Regions from separate parts of the Trichocoleus sp. DQ-A1 genome, predicted to be linked through region 1. Evidence: predicted binding sites of a transcription regulator. Region 1 holds the regulator's gene; each other region holds the start of a gene.
The links. Region 1 encodes NtcA, which controls nitrogen genes in cyanobacteria. Its sites were predicted from a motif close to TTTGTANNNNNNNNTACAAA; they were not measured.

Region 1 (8,043 bases):
ACCAACTCCCAGTGTCTTGATGCTGATCTACTCCCTTATTGTGCAATCTCGATTATGAACTGGCACACTACTTGACCATTCATGCAGGAGGTCTAATGAAACGAGAGCTGGGTGAAGATTTCCCCAACTCTCATTGCCTTGATCGGGGTGTATCTGCAAAGAAACCTATAACACACCTTTAGAACTGGGGATCGTACCGCCACGACGGGGATCGACTTCGATTGCCATGCGGAGCGATCGCGCAAACGCTTTGAACGTCGCTTCAATAATGTGGTGCGAATTAATTCCATCGAGTTGGCGAATGTGCAGCGTCATCTGGCTGTGATTGACCAACGCCACAAAAAATTCCCGCACTAGCTGAGTGTCATAAGTCCCGACTCGCTGAGTCGGAATCTCCAAGCCATAGCTGAGGTGGGGGCGTCCGGAAAAATCTAACGCTACCTGAACCAACGCTTCATCGAGAGGGGCGAGGAAATTCCCAAATCGGACAATTCCTTTGCGATCGCCCAGTGCTTGATGCAACGCCATTCCTAGGGTAATTCCCACATCTTCATTGGTATGGTGGTCATCAATTTCCAAGTCTCCCGTCGCGGCTACATCCAAATCAATCAGGCTGTGAGAGGCGATTTGATGCAGCATATGGTCTAAAAACGGAATGCCAGTTTTTGCATTGCAAGTGCCATTCCCGTCTAATTTGACGGTGACGATAACATCCGTTTCGCCCGTCTTGCGGGGAACCCTTGCCATGCGAGGAGACAAAAGCTGTTCAATGCTTGGAGAAGGTGTAAATTGGCGATCGCGTGCCTGCATCGCAGATGCTCACTCAAGAAAATAAAGTTAAGTTTATTATCCTACGTTACTGAGCATTTGGGAGACGCGAAAGCCTTAAAAATGCAAAATTAAAAATTAAAAATTAGCAGAATCTTTGCTTTTTAATTTTTAATTTTTAATGTTTGATTCTTTTTACATCCCCATAATCTCGTATCCCGCATCGACATACAGCACCTGACCTGTAATGCCACTTGCCAAATCGCTACACAAGAAAGCAGCCGCATTTCCCACTTCTTTCTGAGTTACAGTGCGTCGCAGCGGTGCCACTTCCTCAACGTGATGGATCATATCCAGAATGCCACCTACCGCCGACGATGCCAAAGTACGGATGGGACCCGCCGAAATTGCATTCACGCGAATATTCTGCGGTCCTAATTCAGATGCCAGGTAACGGACACTCATTTCCAGTCCAGACTTGGCAATTCCCATCACGTTGTAGTTGGGGATCACCTTAACGCCGCCTAGATAAGTCAGCGTGACAATGCTGCCACCTTCTGTCATCAGTGGTTTTGCTGACCCAGCAAGTTGTACCAGCGAATAGGTACTAATTTCTAGAGCTTGGGTGAAGCCAGCACGAGTAGTGGTACTAAAATCACCTGATAAATCTTCCTTGTTCGCAAAAGCAAGACAATGGATCACGATGTCTAGCTTGCCCCACTTATCGCGGATGGCGTCAAATGTAGACTGAATTTGGGTCTCATTCTGGACATCGCAGGGTAAAAATAAGCTGGGGTTGAGGGGTTCTACCAACTCTGCCACTTTTTTTTCAAAGCGGCCTCGGTCGTCTGGCAGGTAAGTTACTCCTAGATTCGCACCCGCTTGGTGCAGTTGCTGAGCAATCCCCCAGGCGATCGATCGATTGTTGGCAATGCCGGTGACAAGGGCGTTTTTTCCGGTTAAATCTAGCATAAATGTCGATTTTGAAGGCAATATTAGAGGATATCCGATTTAGGGGAGTATTCAAGATCGCGATCGCCCGGAGCAAGGCTGTCTAGTACGGGTAAGGAGCGTGCCTCCTTACTCACCATGCATCCCACCCGATAGCGCAGATACTGTCAAGATATCAACATTTTCCGTCATAATCTTACTTGCCTTGAGCAGGGAGAGAACTAAAGAAGGTAGCCGGGGAAACTACTTTAAAATTTTGTATCAAATAGCACAAAAACCGCTTGGAAGTCAGTTTATCTGTGTCTAATGTCAGAAAACTCTCATAGTTGTTTTGCTATGGTTAAAGTTCCTCCGACAGAAAGTTGCAGAAGTCTGTAGGGCAGCATTTAGGAAAAAGGAAGTGGCAGTGACGCAAGATAGACCGCTAGCAGCTGTGTTCCGTCAACTGGGAGGTGGGGCGTTTCCACCCGTGGTGGAAACTTTTGAGCGGGGCAAGACGATCTTTTTCCCAGGAGACCCGGCTGAACGGGTATACTTTTTGCTCAAAGGTGCAGTAAAGCTGTCTCGCGTGTATGAAGCTGGGGAAGAAATTACCGTGGCGCTGCTGCGAGAAAACAGCGTTTTTGGAGTACTGTCCTTAATTACAGGGCATCGTTCGGATCGGTTTTATCACGCTGTAGCATTTACGCCAGTGGAGCTGCTTTCGGCACCGATCGATCAGGTAGAGCAATCGCTCAAGGATAATCCAGAGCTATCGATGTTGATGCTGCGGGGGCTTTCTTCGCGCATTTTGCAAACAGAAATGATGATTGAGACATTAGCTCACCGAGATATGGGATCGCGCTTGGTGAGTTTTCTGTTGATTCTGTGCCGTGATTTTGGCGTTCCTACCGCCAATGGAATTACGATCGATCTGAAGCTTTCTCACCAAGCGATCGCTGAAGCAATTGGCTCCACTAGGGTAACAGTCACCCGCTTACTGGGAGATTTGCGGGAGGAAAAAATGATTTCTATCCACAAGAAAAAAATTACGGTACACAACCCAGTTACACTGAGTCAGCAGTTTACTTGAAAACAGCTAGAGGCTCTGGTCAGGTTGTCGGTTAGGTTGTCGGTTAAAACGGTATGGTAGCTCAGCAGGTTATCAAGTTTTAACATTTAGTCGGGGTTGAGTTAAAAGGTCTCAGGTTTTAAGCGGATAGTTTTCAACCTTCCAACCTTTAACCTTTCCGATTTCACCTTCGATCTTTAATTCCTGTTAACCCTTTCTCTAGCCTGCAATGCGATAGGCTGTAACTGGAATGACTGTAGCAGACAATGACCGACAGTGCGCTCTTCCTAATTTTGTCTATTTTAGTGTTGGGAAGCGTCATCGCAACGGTAGGCGATCGCATTGGCACGCGCGTGGGAAAAGCACGCCTGTCGTTGTTCAATCTGCGTCCCCGCAAAACAGCTGTTTTGGTAACGATTCTGACGGGGCTAACGATTTCTGCCTCAACACTAACAATCATCTTCGCGACCAGCGAACAATTGCGGATTGGAGTTTTTAGACTTCAAGAAGTGCAGAAAAAACTCAAGACAGCAAGTAAGGATATTGCTAAAGCGAACGAGCAGAAACGGAAAACCGAAAGCGAACTTGCTAAAACCGCCGCCCAAAAAGAGCAAGTCGAAAAGGAACTCGCTCAAGCTCGCACCCAGCAATCTGTCGCTCAGCAGCGCTTAGATGCGATTAATCGATCTTTGGCAGCTGCGCTGGCTAAACAAGGCCAGACGGAGGCGCAACTAAATCAAACTCAAAGCGAACTGAGTCGGGTCGCCAGCAGCTTTCAGCAAACCCAAAAACAGCTGACCTCTGTCTCTGGGCAAGCGAAGACGCTACGTTCGGAAATCCAACAACTTCAAGCAGAACGCCAAGAATTGCTCCAGCAGCGAAATCAAGTCAGAGCTGAAATTACTGAATTCAAAGCGAAAGTGACTCAGCGCGACCAAAAAATTGCCCAGCAAGACCGAGCAATTAGCCAACGCGATGAGCAAATTCTCAAGCGGGATCAAGCCCTTGTCGAACTTGATGAGAAACTTGCTGCCTTTCGGAAGAGCCTGAGCGATCGCGATGAGCAAATTGCCCAGCGAGACAAAGCCTTATCTCTACTTGACAACAAAATTTCTCAACGAGATGAGGTGATTGCCCAGCGAGAAAATCGCCTTAAAGAACTCGAAAAACAACAAGCTTCCCTAGAGCAGGAAGTGGCAACCTTAGAACAGTATTACCAGTCTTATCAAACTTTGCGTCAGGGTAGTCTGGCACTGCTGCGCGGTCAGGTTCTGGCGGCTGGCGTTTTTCGTATTGTCGAGCCAGCCGCAGCCCGACAGGTCATTGAGCAGCTGTTACGGGAAGCGAATCGGACAGCGATTAAAGCGACCCAACCCGGTCTCAACAAGGTGGCGAACGAACGGGTCGTGCAAATTACAGAGGCACAAGTAGAGCAACTGATCAACCAGATTCAGGATGGTCGAAACTATGTAGTCCGAGTTTTTTCGGCTGGTAACTATGTCCAGGGAGAAAAGCAGGTACAAGTCTTTGCAGACGCCGCACCCAATCAAGTTGTATTCCGCACTGGTGAAGTCGTAGCAACGACATCTGCCGATCCTTCAAACATGACCGACCAACAAATTCGGCAGCGGATTGACCTGCTGCTTGGAGCATCCCAGTTCCGAGCTACTCGCGCGGGGATTTTGGGCGATACAGTTCAGGTTGGCGATAATCGAATTGTTAGCTTGATTCGGTTTATCGAGCAGTTGAAAAAGCACAATAAGCCGATTTCTCTGAAAGCGGTCGTGGCTGAGGACGCCTATATTGCCGGACCCATGAAATTAAATTTGGAGGCGGTTGAAGACGGAGAAGTTGTGGTCAGGATGTAATTTATTAGTCATTAGTGATGAGATGATGACTAATGGCAATTAACCATTTGTAAATTAGCGATTAGCCAATTCAGATGATTTTAGGGTTCGATCCAGGGCGCGATAAGTGTGGTTTAGCCGTAGTGGGGAAAGACAATTCTCTGCATTACCACCAGGTTGTACCAGCAGAAGCAGCGATCGCAACGATCCTTGACTTATGTGAAGAGTACCCAATTGATACTCTGGTGATGGGCGATCAAACCACTTCCAAAAGTTGGAAAAAGAAACTTCAGCAATTTCCAACGTCGGTGCCAATTGTCCTGGTAGATGAGCGCTACAGTACATTGGAAGCACGCGATCGCTATTGGCAAATGTACCCTCCCCAAGGTTTAGGACGCCTGATTCCCCAAGGGATGCGGAGTCTACCCCGACCAATCGATGACATTGTTGCCATCCTCCTCATCGAAAGATACATGAAGCAACGAGAGACGAGGAACTAGGAAACTCTGTCATTCTTAACTTTCTTAATTTAAACTGAACTCAAAACTCAAAACTTTTAAAGTTCCGCCCGGATCGTAAACGCATAGTCCCCTCCAGGCTCTAGCTGGTAATCTTTCTGTTCTAAAAATCGACCCAGAGGTTCCTGAATTAAAGCGCGTCCCAAAGAAGGTGTCACCGACAATTGACCCTGTCGGAAACACCACTGGAACTGCCATTCATATTCTGCCGCCGTGACTTCCCCTGCTAGAAAGCCCCGTTGCCAGGAAAGATGGGTAATTCGGACGTGGGCAGTAGTTTGAGGTAAACGCTTAGAACTCACAATCGCTGTGCCGATCAAATACCTTCATTCAGCAACAATACTAAACTTATTGCGATCGCCTTCGAGATAACATCATTCTCACAGCTGATACTGAGCTGGCACGAACCGAGTAAAAATATCCCTCTGGATATGGAAAGTGCCAGACTAGATCGGTATTGACTAGGATGAAAGAAGAGTAACATCTGAGCAAAAAAGGTGCAATTTTGAGTCGTTTATCGTCTGACCGAACCCCAAATGCCAGCCAGTTCCCTTCACAAACCCCGGACGCGACAGATTTGGATCGGGAACTAGATAACGCCATTTTGAGCTTTGATGACATCCAAGCAGAACTGAATTACAAAAAGGCGCAAAATGCTCTGCGAGACTTGGTAGATAACCTGGATCTCACTCCTCAAGAGCGGACGGGACTGGAATCCGAGATTAATGATTTGGCAACGATGCTGGAGAAGCTAGATCGCTCAGTCGTCCAGATTGCCGCCTTTGGGATGGTGGGACGGGGTAAATCTTCAGTACTGAACGCCTTATTAGGTCAGAACGTGTTTGAAACGGGACCGCTTCATGGCGTCACCCGCACCCATCAAGGTGCCAGCTGGCAACTGACTCAGGAGAATGAGACGGGAAGCGTCAGCGATATCCTACGAGTCACGCTGCCGAGTGCGGGCAATTCCCAAATCGAGCTAATTGACACCCCTGGAATTGACGAAGTAGACGGAGAAACCCGCGAAACCTTAGCCAGACAAGTTGCCAGACAAGCAGACTTGCTGCTGTTTGTCATTTCGGGCGACATGAACAAGGTGGAATACGAGGCGCTCTCGCAATTGCGGGAAGTCGGTAAACCGATGTTGCTGGTATTTAACAAAATTGACCAGTATCCGGATGCCGACCGGATGGCGATTTATCGCAAAATTCGGGATGAACGGGTGCGGGAATTGCTCTCACCGGATGAAATTGTAATGGTTGCTGCCTCTCCCCTGGTGGCGCAGGCGGTTCGCCGTCCTGACGGAACGAGGGCAGTGCAGCGACGACCGGGAACGCCCCAAGTTCTGGATTTGAAGCTGAAAATTCTGGAAATTTTGCACCGAGAAGGCAAGGCTTTGGTAGCGCTCAACACCATGCTGTATGCCGATGATGTGAACGAACAGATGATTGCTAGGAAGATGCAGATTCGCGATGAAAGTGCGAATCAGATCATCTGGAAAGGGGTGATGACGAAGGCAGTTGCGATCGCCCTCAACCCGGTCACGGTTGTCGATCTTCTCAGCGGTGCCGTCATCGACGTGGCAATGATTCTCACCTTATCTAAACTCTACGGCATCCCCATGACCCAGCCGGGAGCGGTGGGACTGCTACAAAAAATTGCCATCAGTATGGGCGGAATTAGTGCTAGCGAACTTTTGGCAACTTTGGGACTGAGTTCCCTGAAAAGTCTCTTAGGACTCTCCGCACCCGCAACGGGTGGGGTGTCTTTAGGTCCCTATCTATCAGTTGCCGTGACTCAGGCAGGTGTTTCAGGGGTTTCTTCTTACGGGATTGGACAAGTCACTAAGACTTACTTGGCGAACGGCGCTTCCTGGGGTCCCGATGGCCCAAAAGCCGTGGTAAGTCGCATTCTGACTTCACTGGATGAAGCCTCAATTTTGAATCGGATTAAGAATGAGTTGAGTGCAAAGTTAGTGAATTAAAACAAGCGATCGCTCTTTTTAAAAACAAGCGATCGCTTGTTTTTTATTACTTGAAATTCATCTAATTCGATTTATAAACACATCGATCAGTGCAACTGATCGATGTGTTTTATTTAGCTCGAATATACTTATAATAAAATGCTTGTTTTGTGCATGTTAAAGTCATAATATAGTAATTGTATTTGTCTGACTAGACGTTGTAGTTGGAGCGCGGAGGACAATGTCCTCTGCGCGAGTTCCAGAAAAGGTACTAAAAAGCAAATCAAAATATAGATATTATAAATAAATTGTAAACTCTCTTTTTTCCAACCTCTATAGCAAAAAGAATGGAAGATAAGTCTTTATTAGATGATATTAACCAAGCTTTCTCAGCCTTCAAAAAGCCTTTGATCATCCCTATTCTTCCAAAAAAGGGAGTTATTGAGGGTGAATATTTAGCGATTCAGCGAGATTTTGGTGAAGTTTTAAAAGATGAAATGAGCGACGAGCAATGCTCAATGATGATCTGTGATTACTCGCTCATTTCGGATGAAGCTTTGTGTTACTTTCTCCCCAGGCTAGCCAGAAGTGTTTTGCAAGAGAGAGGTTTTTCAGACTTATTTTGCAGCCGAATTGAAAAAATCAATGAGATTTTCCTAAATCGAGAGCAAAAAGCTATACTGAATCGCCTTATTATTACCCTTAAAGATATTGAAAAAGAATTAGAACTAGAGGAAAAGCATGAACTAGAACAGTCTTGGGCAGACTGGGAAGAGTCTTTAGGACAAAGTCAGAATGAAAATGACAAACTCTTATTGGCTATAGCTAGAAACAATATTGATGAGGTTAAAAGCTTAATTAACCAAGGGGCTAATGTAACAGAACAAGACAAGAATGGAAACTCACCCTTAGATATTGCCAAGTATAAAGGACACACCAAAATAC
Region 2 (8,043 bases), on a different contig from region 1:
GGGATAAGGATTGAGGATGAGTTGAGAAGTTAAGGGCGAAGAGTTTATTTAATACTTCCTACTCAGCCCTCAGTCCTGAGTCTTCAGTTCTTACTTCTGTTCCTCTGGTACAACTTTGGAGGCGACGAAGCCTACTATCCTATCTAGCAGCAAACCAACAACACCGACATACACAAGTGCGAGAATAATTTGGCTCAGTAAAGAGTTGTTGTAAGCGTCCCAGATGAAGAAACCAATTCCCACGCCGCCGACTAGCATTTCAGCCGCAACAATTGCCAGCCAAGACAAACCAATACCAATTCTCAGTCCAGTAAAGATATAAGGAACCGCTGCGGGAAAGAGAATCTTAAAGAAATACTTCTGCTTAGAAAGCCGCAACACTCTGGCAACGTTTCGGTAATCTTGAGGAATTTGCTGTACTCCCACCGTGGTGTTAATAATAATGGGCCATATCGACGTGATAAAAATCACGAAAATAGCTGAGGGATTACTTTGTTGAAATGCTGCCAGAGAAATCGGTAGCCATGCCAGAGGGGGAATGGTACGCAGAACCTGAAAGAGGGGGTCTAAAGCGCGGTAAGTAAACTGATTGGTACCAATCAAAATCCCCAACCCAATCCCAACTAAGGTAGACAGAGAGAAGCCAATCGCTACCCGTTGTAAACTGGCGAAAATTTGCAACGCCAAGCCTTTATCCGTACCGCCATTATCAAAAAATGGATTGATAATATAGGGATTCCAAGTTTCTCTTAGTACTTGGATTGGCCCTGGCAAACCTTTAGAACCCGGAGGGCAGAGGATTTGCCAAAGGATCATAAAAGCTGCAAGTGCTAGCAGCGGTGGCACAATATGTTTAAGTTTCTTCTGAAAGAAGGTTCCGATTAATTTCTGGGGATTATTACTTGAAAGGCGATTCTCAGTTCTAGCGGTCATTCTCGCTCCTAATTGTTAATCATATTGATTCGTCATTGGCTAGCGAACAGCGAATAGCCGATTCCTCTTGAACTATTCGCTATTCGTGATTTATGCCTTCTTAATCTTGAGACTCTTCAAGTATTCCTCTGGCTTTTCGGGGTCAAATTTGACACCATCAAAGAATGTTTCAACACCGCGAGAACTGCTAGTCGGAATTTCTGAAGCAGGAACTCCTAGTGCTTTGGCTGCCTCTTTCCAGAGGTCTTCCCGGTTCACTTTGTCAACAAGTTCTTTAATGTTGGTGTCAGCAGGAATATTCCCCCAACGGATGTTTTCAGTTAGGAACCAGGTGTCGTGACTCTTGTAGGGATAAGAAGCGTTATCTGACCAGAACTTCATCAGTAGCGGACTATTTTGCACGACCGGGCGACCATCGCCGTAGTCAATGTTGCCTTTGGAGCGTTCGATAATATCTTTGGCTGGGACTTTAAACCATTTTGCTTGGGAGACAATTTGGCACATCTCTTCTTTGTTTTCTGCCTTGTCGCACCACTGCTGGGCTTCTTGGATTGCCATTAGCAGCGCTTTGGCAGAATTGGGATTTTTATCTACCCAATCAGCCCGCATCGCAAAAGCTTTTTCGGGATGGTCTTTCCACAGTTCTCCCGTTACCAAGGCGGTGTAACCCTGCCCTTGGTTCACCAACTGGGCGTTCCACGGTTCCCCTACACAGAAGGCTTCCATGTTGCCCGTTTTCATATTCGCCACCATCTGAGGCGGCGGTACGGGGACTGTAGAAATATCCTTGTTTGGATCGATGCCGCCTGCGGCTAACCAGTAGCGCATCCAGAGGTCGTGGGTACCACCAGGATAGGTAATAGCTGCCTTGAAGTCATTTTTGCCCCCAGCTTTGGCAAAGGCTTCTTTGAGTCCTTTGCTGTCTAAGCCAACTTTGGATTCTTTGTAAGTATTGGCAACAGAAATTGCTTGACCATTGGTATTTAACCGCGCCAGGATGTACATCGGCACTGGCTGCTTGTTCTTGGTTTGTCCCAAGCTCATAAAGTAAGGCATGGGGGATAAAATATGCGCCCCATCAATCCCACCGGCGTTACCGGCTGTGCCTAGCTCCAAGTTATCGCGGGTGACGGGCCAGGAAGCTTGCTTGACAACCTCAACCTCTGTCATGCCGTATTTGGCAAACAACCCTTTTTCCTGGGCTACAACTAGGGGCGCGGAATCCGTTAGAGCAATAAATCCTAGCTTGGCGGTGGTTGTTTCTACTTTCGGCGCGTTGGCTGCCGTGCTGGTGGCAACGGGGGAGGATTTTGAAGCGGACTTGGCGCTATCGGTCGGGCCGGAACTACAGCCATGAGCTAGCAAGCTTCCGGCTGTGGCTGCGCCTGCTGTAATGATAAATTGCCGTCTAGAAACTCTGCTCATATTTCTCTTGGAAGTGGTAACTCGGTGGTACGTAGTCGGGAATTGGTGGTAGGGAGTCGCTAAAAGCTTCTTTGCAATCCCTAGAAACGAGGGGTCGCCCCAAACTGTTCGATCAATAAATTCCGCAATACAGGTTTGAGGTCTTCGCAGGGAATGCTTTTCTGGACGCAGGTACCCAAATGGGCTTCTTTACCAACTGTGCCTCCCATGTAAAGATCGACACCTTCTAAGGTTTTGCCGTTTTTGCGAACTTTTGTCCCCATCAAACCGATGTCGGCTACTTGAGGCTGACCGCAGGAGTTGGGGCAACCAGTCCAGTGAATCCGCACGGGTTTAGTTAGAGATAATTCTGCTCCCAGTTCTTCAATCGTTGCCAGGGCACGGTTTTTAGTTTCAATTAAGGCGAAGTTGCAGAACTGTGACCCGGTGCAGGAGACTAGCGATCGCGCTAAAGGATCGGGATTGATTGAGAATCGCTCTAGTAGGGGTTCGGCTAAGCAGGCGTCTAAGCGCGAGTCGGGAATATTGGGGATGATGACATTTTGCTCAACGGTGAACCGCATTTCGCCGTTGCCGTAGACTTCAGCCATCCGAGCCAGGTCAAGCATATCCTGGGCATAGAGACGCCCCACGGGAACGTGTAAGCCGACGTAGTTTAAGCCGGGTTGCTTTTGGGGGTACACGCCGATGTGGTCGCGCTTTTCCCAGTCAATTTCGTCTTTTTCGGCGGCTGGTTGGAGGGGCTTCTCCAGATATTCTTCTACCAAGGCTCGGAATTGTCCTAACCCCAATTCATCGATCAGCCACATCAGCCGTGCTTTGTGCCGATTCGATCGGGGACCGCGATCGCGAAAAACTTCTAAAACGGCTCGGCATACCTCTACAACATCGTCAGGATGCACCCAAGCATTCAGGGGAATGGCAGCATCGCACCGTTTGGCAGAGAACAAACCACCGACGAGGACATTAAACCCGAACACGCCATCTTTGTAGGCGGGGACGAAAGCAAGGTCGTTGATTTCAGCGTGAACCGAGTTGTCGCGACAACCCGCGATCGCAATATTGAATTTCCGGGGCAGATTGCTGAAAGCTTTGTTGCCTTCCCCATGATTCGTAATCATGTCCTGGACTTGCTGCACCAGACTTCGCGTATCAAACAATTCATCCGCATCAATCCCCGCAACTGGCGAACCCGTGATGTTGCGGACGTTATCCATCCCCGACTGAATGCTGGTCATCCCGACTCGCTCTAACCGTCGGAAAATTTCTGGCACATCCTCGATTCGGACTCCCCGCAGTTGGATATTTTGCCGGGTGGTGATGTCGCCGCTGCCATCTTCGCCGTAACGCTGCACAATCTCGGCGAGCATTCGCATTTGATCGCTGGTGAGGATACCGCTGGGCATCCGCATCCGCATCATAAATTTTCCGGGCGTAACGGGTCTGAAGAAAATCCCTACCCACTTGAGTCGGTGGTCGCGGTCTGTTTCGTCCATCGCCTCCCAGCCAACCTGGGCAAAATGTTCAATTTCTGCCTTTACCGCCAGACCATCTTTCTCTGCTTTGAATTTTTCAAATTTATTAAGACTTGCTGTGGGCGTGGCTGTGCTTGTCATGGGTGTGTCCTCATTACGTGGCGCTCGAATGCCCGCAAACGGATAATCTTGTGTTTGTCAATTGCTCGTTGATGATAAGTTATGCAAACTCAACTGTGAAATTCGTATAAGAAATTACAAAATGTTAATACAAATGAAGTTTTTGCATCGATCGGATGCCATTTAGTCATGACATCCCCCTTAAGGAGGATTAATGATTTACATAAGAAATTCTTGTGGCGAGGGGTTTTGGAGTCGCGATCGCTTCCCCAAAACCCTTATTAATGCAACCATTGAGTTTCCCTCAACTCACAGCCATCCAATACTAGAACTCACAAAAACGTGATTTTCCTCCTCTTGAACGTGGAGTTAAGCAATTTTGTGAGAATTTACAATCGTTAAAACCGGATTACAAGGAAATATTCAAACCGTTAGTAGGGAACGCTCTTTTGTACGATAGGCATAGAACGGGTACGAAACTCGGCAAATTACTAAATGATCATCCCGACTTCTGTGCTGGCAGATTTGCTGCAAGTCCTGCCCCAGCTGCGACCTCAAATGTATTTCAAGTCTTCCTTAATCGCCTTATCTCATGCGATGGAAGACCAGGTTCTGGCATCTTTAGACCAGCATCTGGTGATTGCCAGTTTCCAGCGAGAGCGCTTCTATCGTCAGGAAGCTCACCGTTATCGACGGATTGCAGAACGGACAGAGCAGTTATATGTGCTGGCAGCCCCAGAAACCGACTTTAGCAACAGTTCGGAAGCTTACGAAACTGTTGCTTTTGAGCCGACCGATGGTTTAAGTCAAGAGTGGCACTTAGTGGTGATCGGGCAGAATTATGCTACCTGCTTGGTTTGTCGAGAACGAAACCTAACAGAGGATGGGCGATCGCGTCAGGGTGTAAGAGGAAAGACCGCAGCTAGAAAAGGAATCGCACCCGCGTTTTCCCCTAGCCGCCGCACTTCTGACCTTCCTCGAACCACCTCCCGATTGCGGATGTCATCGTTTGAAGGGATAGACCCCGCCCGCCGGTTTGAGGGAATCTGGACGTTCGATCGGCAAGTCAGTTGCATCGTTGCTGAATTATTACTCAATCGGATTTCGCAGTACCGTCCGGAATTGGCTCAAAAGCTCGCTCAAGCACGAAATATTTACGGCATTCCTTCGAGGGGAGAGTTTTTAGAAACTTCCTTTGGAAAAACCGATCGGGAAGCAGCGAATCGGCAGAATTTTTTAGTTCAAAACTCCGTACAGCCACAGGCGGCAAAGGAACCCTCCGCCCAAACTCCAGAGTCTCTAACCGACAATCCCGACCCCTTTGTTCAGTGCCTAGTCACTTACTTGCAAGCGGGGCAGTACAAGCTGCTCAAAGCTTATCGCTCAATTTCCGCCCAAGAACGCAAAGAACGCCTAGTCAACTCGATTACGGCTGCCATCCGGCGGGGTAGCCATACGGGACAGCCGTTACACCCGGATGAAATTCTATCCATTGCCGTACAGGAATTAGGACAGGCATTGTTTGCTTGCCGGTGTCTGATTTATCGTGCCGGGGAAATCGATACTTCTGCCACGATTAACCATGAATTTTTGAAAGTGACAGATAACGGGAATTCTCGACTTGCCTCTGCACTCGGTCAGGATTGGCCTTTACAGGAAAATCCTCTATTTCAGGAAGTTGTGCAGAACCGAGAGCGAGTTTATGTTGCCGATACTCATATCGACCCTCGCATTGTAGAAGTGTCGGCAGGAATATCGGTAGGAGTGTCGGAACTTCCTTCCAATCGCCCACTTCAAACTCTGGCGAGCCGCTTTGCTATTCAGTCTTGGCTGATGATGCCAGTGCTATATCAGGATCGACTACTGGGGATAGTAGAGCTGCATCATTGCGGTGCTACCCCCTACGAGTGGCAGGACGACGAACTAGAACTTGTAGAAGCCATTTCTATTCAAATCGCCGGGGCGTTGATTCAAGCCGAAGCCTACGCGAACCTGGAAGACCTCAACCAACAGCTAGAAGCTCTCGATCGCACTCGCAGCAACTTAGTCGCGATTACGGGTCACGAACTCCGCACCCCCCTCTCCACGATTCAAGTTTGCCTGGAGAGTCTGGCGAGCGAACCTGATATGCCCCCGGAGATGCGGCAAGTTATGCTCAGTACCGCTCTCACCGACGCCGAGCGGATGCGTAAACTGGTTCAAGATTTCCTCACCCTTTCTCGCCTAGAAAGTGGTCGGGTGCAATGGCATCCAGAACCCCTAGCGCTGCCAGAGTGCATCGATCTTGCCCTCAGCAGTATCCGCGCCCGCAATTCCGATGGTCAGCTACCAAAGATTATTACTAAAGTGTCTGATTCGCTGCCTTTAGTACGAGCGGATGGGGAGTGGCTGGTCGAGGTGCTTGCCAAACTGCTGGACAACGCTTGCAAATTTACAACGCCTCAAGGAAAAATTACGATACTCGCTGAGTGTAACGACAGCTCAATGCTTGAAGTTACGGTTGCCGATACAGGTCGTGGCATTGAACCCAACCGGCTGGAGGCTGTCTTCGATCGGTTCTATCAGGAAGAAGGCGCTCTGCGGCGAACTACTGGCGGTACTGGTCTGGGACTTGCGATTTGTCGCCAAGTTGTCACGGGTTGGGGCGGTGAAATTTGGGCTGAATCCGCCGGTAAAGACCAAGGTAGTCAGTTTCACTTTACCGTCCCTATCGCGGCAAGGCACTCAGCAGTCAGTAGTCTTTGATGAAATTAGTCAGCAATTAGTAGTCAGCAGTGCTTGACTAATGACCCATGACTAATGACTAAATGACTCATGACTAAATGGCTAATGACAAACTGTTACAGTTCTTGACAGACTCGCAAGACAGGCCTTGCCTCGGTGATAGGATGCCCTAAAACGTTGGGAGAAAAATCTATGCCAGAAACTCTTACTGGACAAACCCCCATATTTGGCGGCGGTACCGGCGGTTTGCTCACCAAAGCTGAACTAGAAGAAAAGTACGCCATCACTTGGACAAGCCCGAAACAGCAAGTATTTGAATTGCCCACTGGTGGCTCTGCCATCATGAACCAAGGTGATAACTTGCTATACCTAGCACGTAAAGAATACTGCATCATGTTAGGCGGTCAGGTACTCCGAGCCAAGTTCAAAATCAACAACTACAAGATTTACCGTGTCTTCCCGAACGGTGAAATGGAGTATCTGCATCCGAAGGATGGCGTCTTCCCAGAGAAAGTCAATCAAGGTCGTCCTTATGTGAATAAGGTAGAACGGAACATTGGCAGCAACCCGGAACCGCCAACGATTAAGTTTAGCGGTCGTGCGACTTACGACGTTTAGCACCTTTTTAATTATTTAGCATTAGTAGGGTGGGCATCCACCCTACTTTTTCGTTAAAGATGATGCGATAAATGGGCGAAGCAAGGGCAATTCTGTTGGGTTAGCAGTTTGAATTCAGATATCGCAATTCTCATTTGGGTGCGATACATCTGTAGGAGCATGACAATCCAAAAGCGCCTATCAAACATTGGAACCGCAAGATATTCCACCCAACTGAGAACTGCTATATTTGCTCCCCACGACTTATCCTCCAAGACTCCCCGATAAATTGGGGAAATTAGATAAAACAAAAATACGAGAGTCTAAAGGAGAAAGATGAAGGATGAACTAAAGCGTCTGTTTCTTCCCTTTTCCCATTTGCGCCCATTTCTGTTTTAACCTGGATGAATAATGGCGGCGCTAGGGCGAATCGCCTCGATCCAGAACGCAAGAAAATTATGATTTTTCCTGATTTTTCCCAATTTTCCGATCTGGCTAAACAGGGTAATTTTGTGCCGGTGTATCAGGAATGGGTGGCAGACCTAGATACACCCGTGTCTGCTTGGTACAAAGTCTGTGCTGGACAGCCTTATAGCTTTTTACTGGAATCCGTGGAAGGTGGGGAAAAAGTAGGTCGCTACAGTTTTGTCGGCTGCGATCCTTTGTGGGTGTTGGAGGCGAGAGGAAATAAAACGACGCAAACCCACCGTGACGGGAGGGCGATCGCGTTTGAAGGCGATCCATTTCAGGCATTAGCTTATTGTCTAAA
Region 3 (8,043 bases), on a different contig from region 1:
TCAGCTGATTGAGCCGCCCCAATTTCACTCGAACCCCATTGCATAAACCATCTTTTAGCTCCTGCATCAGTTCCAGAAGCGCCTCTGAGCCGGTTTCCAGCATTGCGTGGGTCAGCAACAACGTCATAGTAGGACGCCCTAGCTCAAACCAATTGCGCTGAATATAAGCAAGTTCGCTCTGAATTTCAGCAACTAAGAAATGGTAGTCAAGGGTCAGGTAAAACTGCTGTTGATCCAAAAATGACGGTAAGAAGACAATCGTCTCGCTCCGGATGCGAAAAATCCTCGATGTTGTTAAAGTCCGCAACCGGCGCACGGGTCTGCCCGTGAGTCCCAGCTTATCGTTCCGCCCAATTTGGGTATAAACCGCCGAAAGTTCTGTTGCTTGACGCACCTGAATCGGCTCCAGTTGTTGCGGCGTCTGCGTTGCAATGCCGTGAACTGCTAATTCAGCCTGTAACTTTTCATCTTCTGCCAGCAGCGCAATTTGTACCATCGGGTTTCCTTCCCGACCGACACTAAGGTGCCGTCCCAGCGGGTCAATATCTCCCACCGCGATTAACTTTTCACTCAGCATTTCTCCTAGCAGGTACAAGCTTTGCGCCCACACCAAGGGGATATTTTCATTCGGCAGGCGCGTTTGGGTGTGGGGGTTCAGTCTCTCCGCCTCAATCTTTTCCGCCGGGACATAATAAAGCTCCGGTAGCAGCCGCAAACCGTCCTGCTCAATCAGCAGAAACTCCAGACACTCTTGGTAGTCCTTAACTTGTTCGACATCTCCTCGAAACAAGCCATCCAGAACCAGGTAGGTAAAAAATAAAGGCCATTCGCACTCAATATGCTCAAATTGCTGCAACTCCCAAGGTTCGTAGTGCAAGCGGCTGGTATCTTCCAAAACAGTTTGGTGTCCATCTCGCAAAAAGCGTTTGCAGCCGTAGCGTCCCTCCAGCTTGTCGATGATTTTCTGTCGAGTGCGTTCCATCAGCTCCATATTTTCCACCGCAAAGGCTGGGAAACTAATGACGCTTAAGCTAGCCGCATCCACTTCTTTGGAGCTAGATTCTCTTGGTAACAGGGATTTCAGGGTCATGCGGGCGCGAGCAATTTCATCCGGCAGCACGTGAATTACAGAAGCCTGAGAACCTCGCACTCCAAATAAATCCAGTCCGCTAATTGCTTCTAAAGCGGCTTTTGCCATCCCGACCGAACTGGCATTTAGTTCTGGATTCCCCCGGTTTATCTTATTTCCTCGCTCCCAAATCCCATAATCGGGGGTTCGGTAAGTTCTGCCAATGTAATAGACCAGATTTTGGACAAAGTTGACTTCGTCAATGGCGTAGATGATATGTAACCCCGATGCCGTCATCTGAGCCAGCATCAGCAGAAATAGCGAGGTGGCATCCAACTGCAAGTGTCCCCAAGCGTCATCGCCGACTACGACATCACCGCTGGTGGTGTTGTATTTGGCGTGCAGGCAGTCTAGGAGGGATTGGCTTTGTTTAAATTGCTCAACTTTGTGGCTCTGTCGCATCATACAGAACAACAGCCCCCGCATCAGCTTGACGACGCTTTGTTCTAGCTCGTAGGTGCGCCCCTTATCTTCATCGACTTTGCGGTAAGCTAGCGCCAATCCCCAAACGGCGAGAATGCTGTAAACGTTGTCGCGTACCCAGGCATCGGTGTAGTCGCCGTGGGCGTTAATTGCAGTACTGGCGGGCAACAGACCCGTAATCGGATTTTGACGGTTGAGAATGACAGCCTTGATCTGGTGGTAGTAATCGTCTAGGCGATCGCTTAGCGGTTGTGAGGCGTTTAGCAACATATCATTCTCCTAAAGAGAGGGGTGCTGGGGGTCGTCCCCGGCAAAACGAAGAGAGTGTCAGAAATCCAGCCCAAGTGCTTTTTATTTTCGCACCAAAGCTAAAATTCCTCTGCCTCGCGAAGCAGATTGTTGCACGTTTACAATTCTTTATTTACATTGTTTTACTGATGGTAACAAAAGTTTATTTTACAGAGTTAAGACTATGCAAACTCAAGACCGCAACGATGCAACCAAGATTGGCTTTACGCCCCAAGCTGAAAATTGGAATGGGCGTCTAGCAATGATCAGCTTTTTCATTGCCTTGCCATGATGATTGAACTCACCACGGGTCAAGGCGTGCTTCATTTTTGGGGTCTGATGTAATATATTTCAGTTTTATAAATTTGGTCAATTTCAAAAGCTCGCTGGGAGTTTATCTAGGAACTCCCGGTTTTTTTGTTTCCCAAATAATAGTAGGGGCAGGTAAAGAAACCCGCCCCTACTATTATTTATCTCGCTAAAAAGGATTGTCTAGCGAATGTATTCTTTGAGAATACTGTTGCGATTGGGATGCCGCAACTTGCGGAGAGCTTTCGCTTCAATTTGACGAATCCGTTCGCGGGTAACGTTGAAGATTTGACCGATTTCTTCAAGAGTTTTCATGCGTCCATCATCCAAACCGTAGCGCAGACGCAGCACATCCCGTTCGCGGGGGCTGAGGGTGTCGAGGACGCTTTCTAGGTCTTCCCGGAGGAGGTTTTTAGAAACTTGATCTTCGGGGGTTTCACCATCTGCTTCGATGAAGTCACCCAGACGGGAGTCTTCTTCTTTACCGATGGGAGTTTCTAGAGAAATGGGTAACTGAGCTGATTTAGCAATGAATCGCAGTTTCTCGATGGTCATTTCCATACGAGTAGCGATTTCTTCTTCAGTGGGTTTGCGACCCATTTCTTGAGATAGAAGCTTCGTTGTTTTCTTGATCCGAGAAATGGTTTCGTACAGGTGAACGGGTAGTCGAATGGTGCGAGATTGATCCGCGATCGCTCTCGTAATTGCCTGACGAATCCACCACGTCGCATACGTGGAGAATTTGTAACCTTTTTCGTGGTCAAATTTTTCAGCGGCTCGAATCAAGCCTAGACTGCCTTCCTGAATCAAGTCTTGGAAGGATAAGCCGCGATTCATATATTTTTTGGCAATCGAAACCACCAAACGCAGGTTTGACTGCACCATTTTGTCTTTAGCGCGGCGACCTACATAGAGGCGATGTCGGAACGCTGGTAGGCGCTTCTTCACCTCTTTAGACCACTCTTCTTGTTGCGGTTCTCGCCCTAGCTGAGTAGCGAGTTGTTCCCAGACTCGCTCAGATTTCAGCACTCCCTCAGCCCACTCTATATCCTGCGGTTCCCGCTCCAGATTTTCGATCAGTTGCTCGCGCAAACGCTCTAATTCTAGTAAGTCGGCTATCTTGCGTGCGAGTTCAATTTCTTCATCGGCTCTTAAGAGACGAATCCGACCAATTTCTTGTAAATAGAGACGAATCGAATCCTCAGTGTAGTGTTTCTTTTTCGTTTGCACCCGACGACGGGATCTACTGACCTTACCAGGCTTACCTTCGTCTTCATCGGGCGTTACGTCTACAAAGTCGTCTTGATCCGCGTCTTCATCAATTAAGAGATCCAACTCGCTCTCAGGCGGAGTGATGATTTCGAGTACGTCGTTGGCCTGGGTCATGCCGAATTCCTCATGCTCCTTCAGTTAAAGACCAGAAGATGGTGTTAGTTAATCTACAAAACAAGTTAGCCAGTCGTTTACCTTGCCAGCTTTCAACGCTTGCTGACTGGCTCAATGAGAGAAAAGAGAGAATGCGCTTGCGTGCAACGCCAGCGTTCGATAACCGCGTTGAAATAGGTGTTAATGCTGGTAGTGTTCAAAACCTTTCCGATTGTAGCCTTTCTCACAAAACTTGCACGCTTTTGGTTTATTTAAACCTTCAAATATGAAGTTAATGTCAAGGCGGCTTTTCCCAATGGATAATCCGATTGGAATTGATGCACCCACTCCGATCTCATCTCCTTCAACTAGCTTGTACAGGATTTACCAGCAACACTCGCTGGTTGATTTGGTGATGCCTCCAGCCAGTTGAGCGCTGTCTTTCTATAAATAGCCTATAGTTAAGCGTCAAAGGTTTGGGGAGAGTAGCACTAAGCAGTAATGAACGTTTAGGCAAAACTAGAGAAAATATTGCTTGATTTCGCATTTTGCTTAAATGCAACTCTATCCTACTGACGCTTGATGGGCGATGGGTTGCGACAAATGGCTGAATTCTATTCCGTCATTCTAATCAACAAGAGCCAAAATGTGACAGAGAAAACATCAATATATTTCGTATTTAGGTTAAAGAGGTCAACTGACTTTGCTGCCACAGCGCATCGATGGTAACAAATTGATATCCTTGCTGCAATAGTTTAGGCACTAACTGGGCGGTCGTTTCAGCCACATCTTGACCTCCATAATAGCCATCATGCAAAACAATGACCGAACCATTTTGGACTTGCCGCAAAACTCGCTGTACGACGACGCTAACCCCAGGCTGTACCCAGTCTTCCGGCACCACGCTCCACATGACAGGTCGATAGTTCCACTGCTGCAATAAATCTAAGGTCTGGGGTGTAAACAAACCATTGGGGGGTCGAACGTCACGAATAAATCGTGGATCGAGTTGACAGGCGTGTTGGATCGCCTGCTGTGTCTGTTCCATACTTTGTTTGAGGTCAGCTGGACTCAGCTTGGGAAAAGCGCGATGGTCGTACCCATGTAGGCCAAGCCAGTGACCCCGCCGGTAGACTTCTTTCGCAGTCGCTGGTGCGCGGTTAACGCAAACACCCAGCCAAAAAAAACTGGCGGGTATGCCGTAGTGGTCTAGCACTTTCAAGAGTTCGGGAGTGTATTGGGGATGGGGGCCATCATCAAACGTGAGAGCGATCGCTCGTGAATTTCCAGTACCCGACCACAGACAACGGGGAAAGGCAGGCTGAAGAATTCGGTACACAATAGGAAATAGCGGAGCTAGCTGCATTTGCTCTTTGATGTCGTTTTTCTAATGGGTGTCAACAGACGGTGAGTCTCAAAGGTCAATTTAAACAACAAAGCCCATGTTTTGCCATACTGGCGGGAGCTTCTCTTTTATTTGCTCTCTCTGGGTGCAGCACCGTAACCACTAACCAGTATGAAGCAACCGCCCGGACAACTTTAACTTGGAAAGTCGGTTACTCGACTAATCCGGGTCGCAATCAAGAGCGAATCGAAACTTTTGGCTCTACTTCCTTACTCAACCGCAATGGGGAGAAGCCAGAAGGCGCGGTAATTGGCCCCGACGAACGGGAACTTTGGTGGTCTGCACTGCCACCACGACCCACGCTTGATGAAATTGAACAGCGGCTGCAACCTGCCGAAAAGGCAAGCCAGCCAGAGATTTTGCGAGATGTGAATTACCAAATTACTTATCGCAGCAACGGGCAGAGTGTTACCTTGCCGACGAATTACGATGTCTATCGAGAGGTTGTCAAGGCATATCCTTCCCAAACGCCTTTAGAGCTGACGCTAGGAGTCAATGATTCCTCTGTGGAGAAAGCGGAACCCAAGTTTGAGAATTAAAAGAGATATTAATAAGCAAAAATTAAGGCGGGGGGCGATCGCTTCCCTGTCTCTCGGCTCCGCTGCCCCCTGCTTAATTCTTCCTGCGGACTTTAGCCACAGAGCGTTTCAAAACAACAGGTGTCTTTAACGGTTGACTACCCTTAATTAACGGCTGGTTACTCTCCAATGCTTGCAGACCATCGAGAACCGCATCTCGGATCGCCGCTTCCGGTTCTTGATTCAGCATCAGCCGAAAGTATTCGGCAACACTACGTCGATGCTCCCGCTCTAACCGAGCCTCTGTGACTAAGGCACAAAGTCGGCGAACCGCAATCAGACGCTTCAGGGGGTCTACCTGCGTCAGCTCCGTTAACCAATGGTTCAGGTTAGCTTCATCCCGATTCAGTTGACGGCTAATAATTTGCCAGACCAAGAGGATTAGGGTTGCCAGAGTGCCCAGACCTTGAAGAATTGCACCAGCAGCAATCCAGGGACTGTCAGAGTCTACCCAGATGGAAACTGCCATATAGGTGCTGAGGCTAGCAATGCCGCCACTGCCAACGGCAAGCGTTAATTGCCGGTTGGAACCACTAAAAAACCGTTGCAGGCTCGACCAGTGTACTTGCCAGTCCCACTCCTGCATCAGGTAAACCAGCAACATTACCAACACACCAGCGCCGGTAGCCAGTAGGAGCTTCCAGTTCCAGAACAGCATCACCACCACAACGGCGCTCACCACCAGCCAGCTGCCCGATCCCTGACCTGGGTGCCGGGGAAACAGCTTGAGGACTGGCATTTTTAATTGTTTCTGCGACAGAGCCAATTGGATCTGGTTTACGAGTTGTTGTCGCCAAGACGACGCCTGTGCCACGAAAGTTTCCTGCTTAAGTCAGATAGATTATACCTAACGAGTTAACTATCGTAATACCTTTTAGTCCTAAGCTCGTAGCCCGTAGTCATTCGTCCTTCGTTTTAGCAAGTTGACCAATGACTACGAACCCATGACCGATAACCGCTCACAAACCAAAGCTCAAGTCATCGACGGTCAGACAGCCATCAAAAGCGTAGAAGGTGATCCGATAGATATTTGGTACTGCGACGCTCAGCTGAGTGTTCGGAGGAATATTGGAATCCGTTCCGGCTAGATTTGGCTCTGTCAACTCCGAGCGCCCTAGGAGTTGGTTTTGCTGGTCGTAGGCAGATAAAATTGTTCGCTGAGAACTGGTGACAAAGCCGCTGACAAAGCGAACCGGAAACTCAAAGGAAATTTCTATCAAGCCGTTTTTAGGGGCACCCATGAGGACGGTGGTGCCAGATCGAGGGGGGAAAGCGGGGTTGGAGGGATGGAGAGCGATCGCGTTTCTAAACGTGAGACCCCATTGCTGAAACTGGCGCTCCACCACGTCAAAGCATTTCAAGTCTTCCATGTTGAGGCGAACGCAGGTTCCCTTATTTAAGGGGAAGCCGGAGTCAGCGCTAGCCGGCTCCTCGCTAGGAGAAGCGACAACGGTGGACCCACTGAGCGACTCAATTGTTGGTGCGGATGCGGATGCGTTAGCGGATGCGTTAAAGTCGCTGATTTCATCCCACGGAAGACTGCATTGCTTTGCCATAACATTCTGTGAATGTACTTTTTCAAGAACTGGATCGCCGTTTATTACTCCGACGCAGATATCTCCAGACTTGACGGAGCTATCACTTGGGAGTGACGACCTGAAGCTACTAATCCCCCCTCTGTTCATTCAGCCTCCTTGACTTATGGGGCGTCTTTTACGATCTGATTCCGAGTAATGCTTCTTCCCTCAGGCAAAAAATTCCGCATTTTTAATTTCTTGTGAGGGAAGTTTTAGAAGAAATGTTCCAGTCATAAACATTGGCTGATGACCGATTGCCATCGCGATCGCACACACCCTGTTACTTAAATACGCAAAAACCCGGTGAGGGGTTTCACCCCCTACCGTTTGGATTATCTCTGATTTTTTCTAATTTGGCGGAAAAAAACCAGCGGCTGGATTGGCATAGCGGAAAGTCTTATCAACCTGCTGATGTATTTTTACCTTAATTTACATCTGCCTTTAGGGATAACTATTTGCAAAATCTTTAATTTCAAGACGGTTGTTTTATCGTTCCTTTAAATTGCGGATAAATTACAGGATCGTTGCTCCAGTTAGGCTGGGCGCATTTGCTGCTAGATCGTTTGGTCTGACGCTACCCGATGAGAAATTCTGAAACCACCTATATGCAAGCGTTTCATCGTTCAAAGTCTAAAGCAAAAATCTAAAATAGTATCAGTCACCAGCTCAACTGAGCATCGCCGATTGAAACTGGGTGTTAGGAATCAACCAGTAGTCAGACGTTCTAACACTCAACAATTCGCGACAATGAGCGCTCGTGGCGATAACAATGAGGTTTATTCATGATTCAGCCACCCGGCTTTGAGATGCAATCGATTGTCACTTCCTTGGGAAGAGTGGTGTACTACACCCCCAAGGGGGCACCTTGGCGCTCGGCGGATGCAGCCATGTCAGAGAATCTGCCCACGTTGGTTTTCCTACATGGCTTTGGTGGTGGGTCATCCGCCTACGAATGGTCGAAAGTCTATC

Region 2: a site for NtcA is predicted at 4,076-4,095, ahead of NDI33_RS14205 (ferredoxin--nitrite reductase). Genes of this name have one in related genera too.
Region 3: a site for NtcA is predicted at 3,746-3,765, ahead of rpoD (RNA polymerase sigma factor RpoD). Genes of this name have one in related genera too.

What each region holds. Positions count from the first base shown of each region.
Region 1 covers NZ_JAMPKE010000043.1:33,237-41,279, reverse strand. Annotated here, with positions in the region: gene hisB (imidazoleglycerol-phosphate dehydratase HisB) at 166-810, opposite strand; gene fabI (enoyl-ACP reductase FabI) at 964-1,740, opposite strand; gene ntcA (global nitrogen regulator NtcA) at 2,120-2,791, shown strand; gene NDI33_RS24900 (DUF3084 domain-containing protein) at 3,037-4,638, shown strand; gene NDI33_RS24895 (pre-16S rRNA-processing nuclease YqgF) at 4,713-5,117, shown strand; gene NDI33_RS24890 (DUF3146 family protein) at 5,174-5,437, opposite strand; gene NDI33_RS24885 (GTP-binding protein) at 5,713-7,119, shown strand; gene NDI33_RS24880 (ankyrin repeat domain-containing protein) at 7,446-8,043, shown strand, end outside.
Region 2 covers NZ_JAMPKE010000012.1:138,593-146,635, reverse strand. Annotated here, with positions in the region: gene ntrB (nitrate ABC transporter permease) at 91-933, opposite strand; gene NDI33_RS14210 (CmpA/NrtA family ABC transporter substrate-binding protein) at 1,024-2,358, opposite strand; gene NDI33_RS14205 (ferredoxin--nitrite reductase) at 2,439-3,974, opposite strand; gene NDI33_RS14200 (DICT sensory domain-containing protein) at 4,449-6,698, shown strand; gene NDI33_RS14195 (photosystem I reaction center subunit II PsaD) at 6,870-7,295, shown strand; gene NDI33_RS14190 (anthranilate synthase component I family protein) at 7,733-8,043, shown strand, end outside.
Region 3 covers NZ_JAMPKE010000025.1:5,245-13,287, forward strand. Annotated here, with positions in the region: gene NDI33_RS20030 (glycoside hydrolase family 15 protein) at 1-1,822, opposite strand, end outside; partial or broken gene NDI33_RS20035 (chlorophyll A-B binding protein) at 2,025-2,185, shown strand; gene rpoD (RNA polymerase sigma factor RpoD) at 2,333-3,535, opposite strand; gene NDI33_RS20045 (polysaccharide deacetylase family protein) at 4,194-4,880, opposite strand; gene NDI33_RS20050 (hypothetical protein) at 4,970-5,458, shown strand; gene NDI33_RS20055 (hypothetical protein) at 5,532-6,311, opposite strand; gene NDI33_RS20060 (hypothetical protein) at 6,457-7,053, opposite strand; gene NDI33_RS20065 (alpha/beta hydrolase) at 7,857-8,043, shown strand, end outside.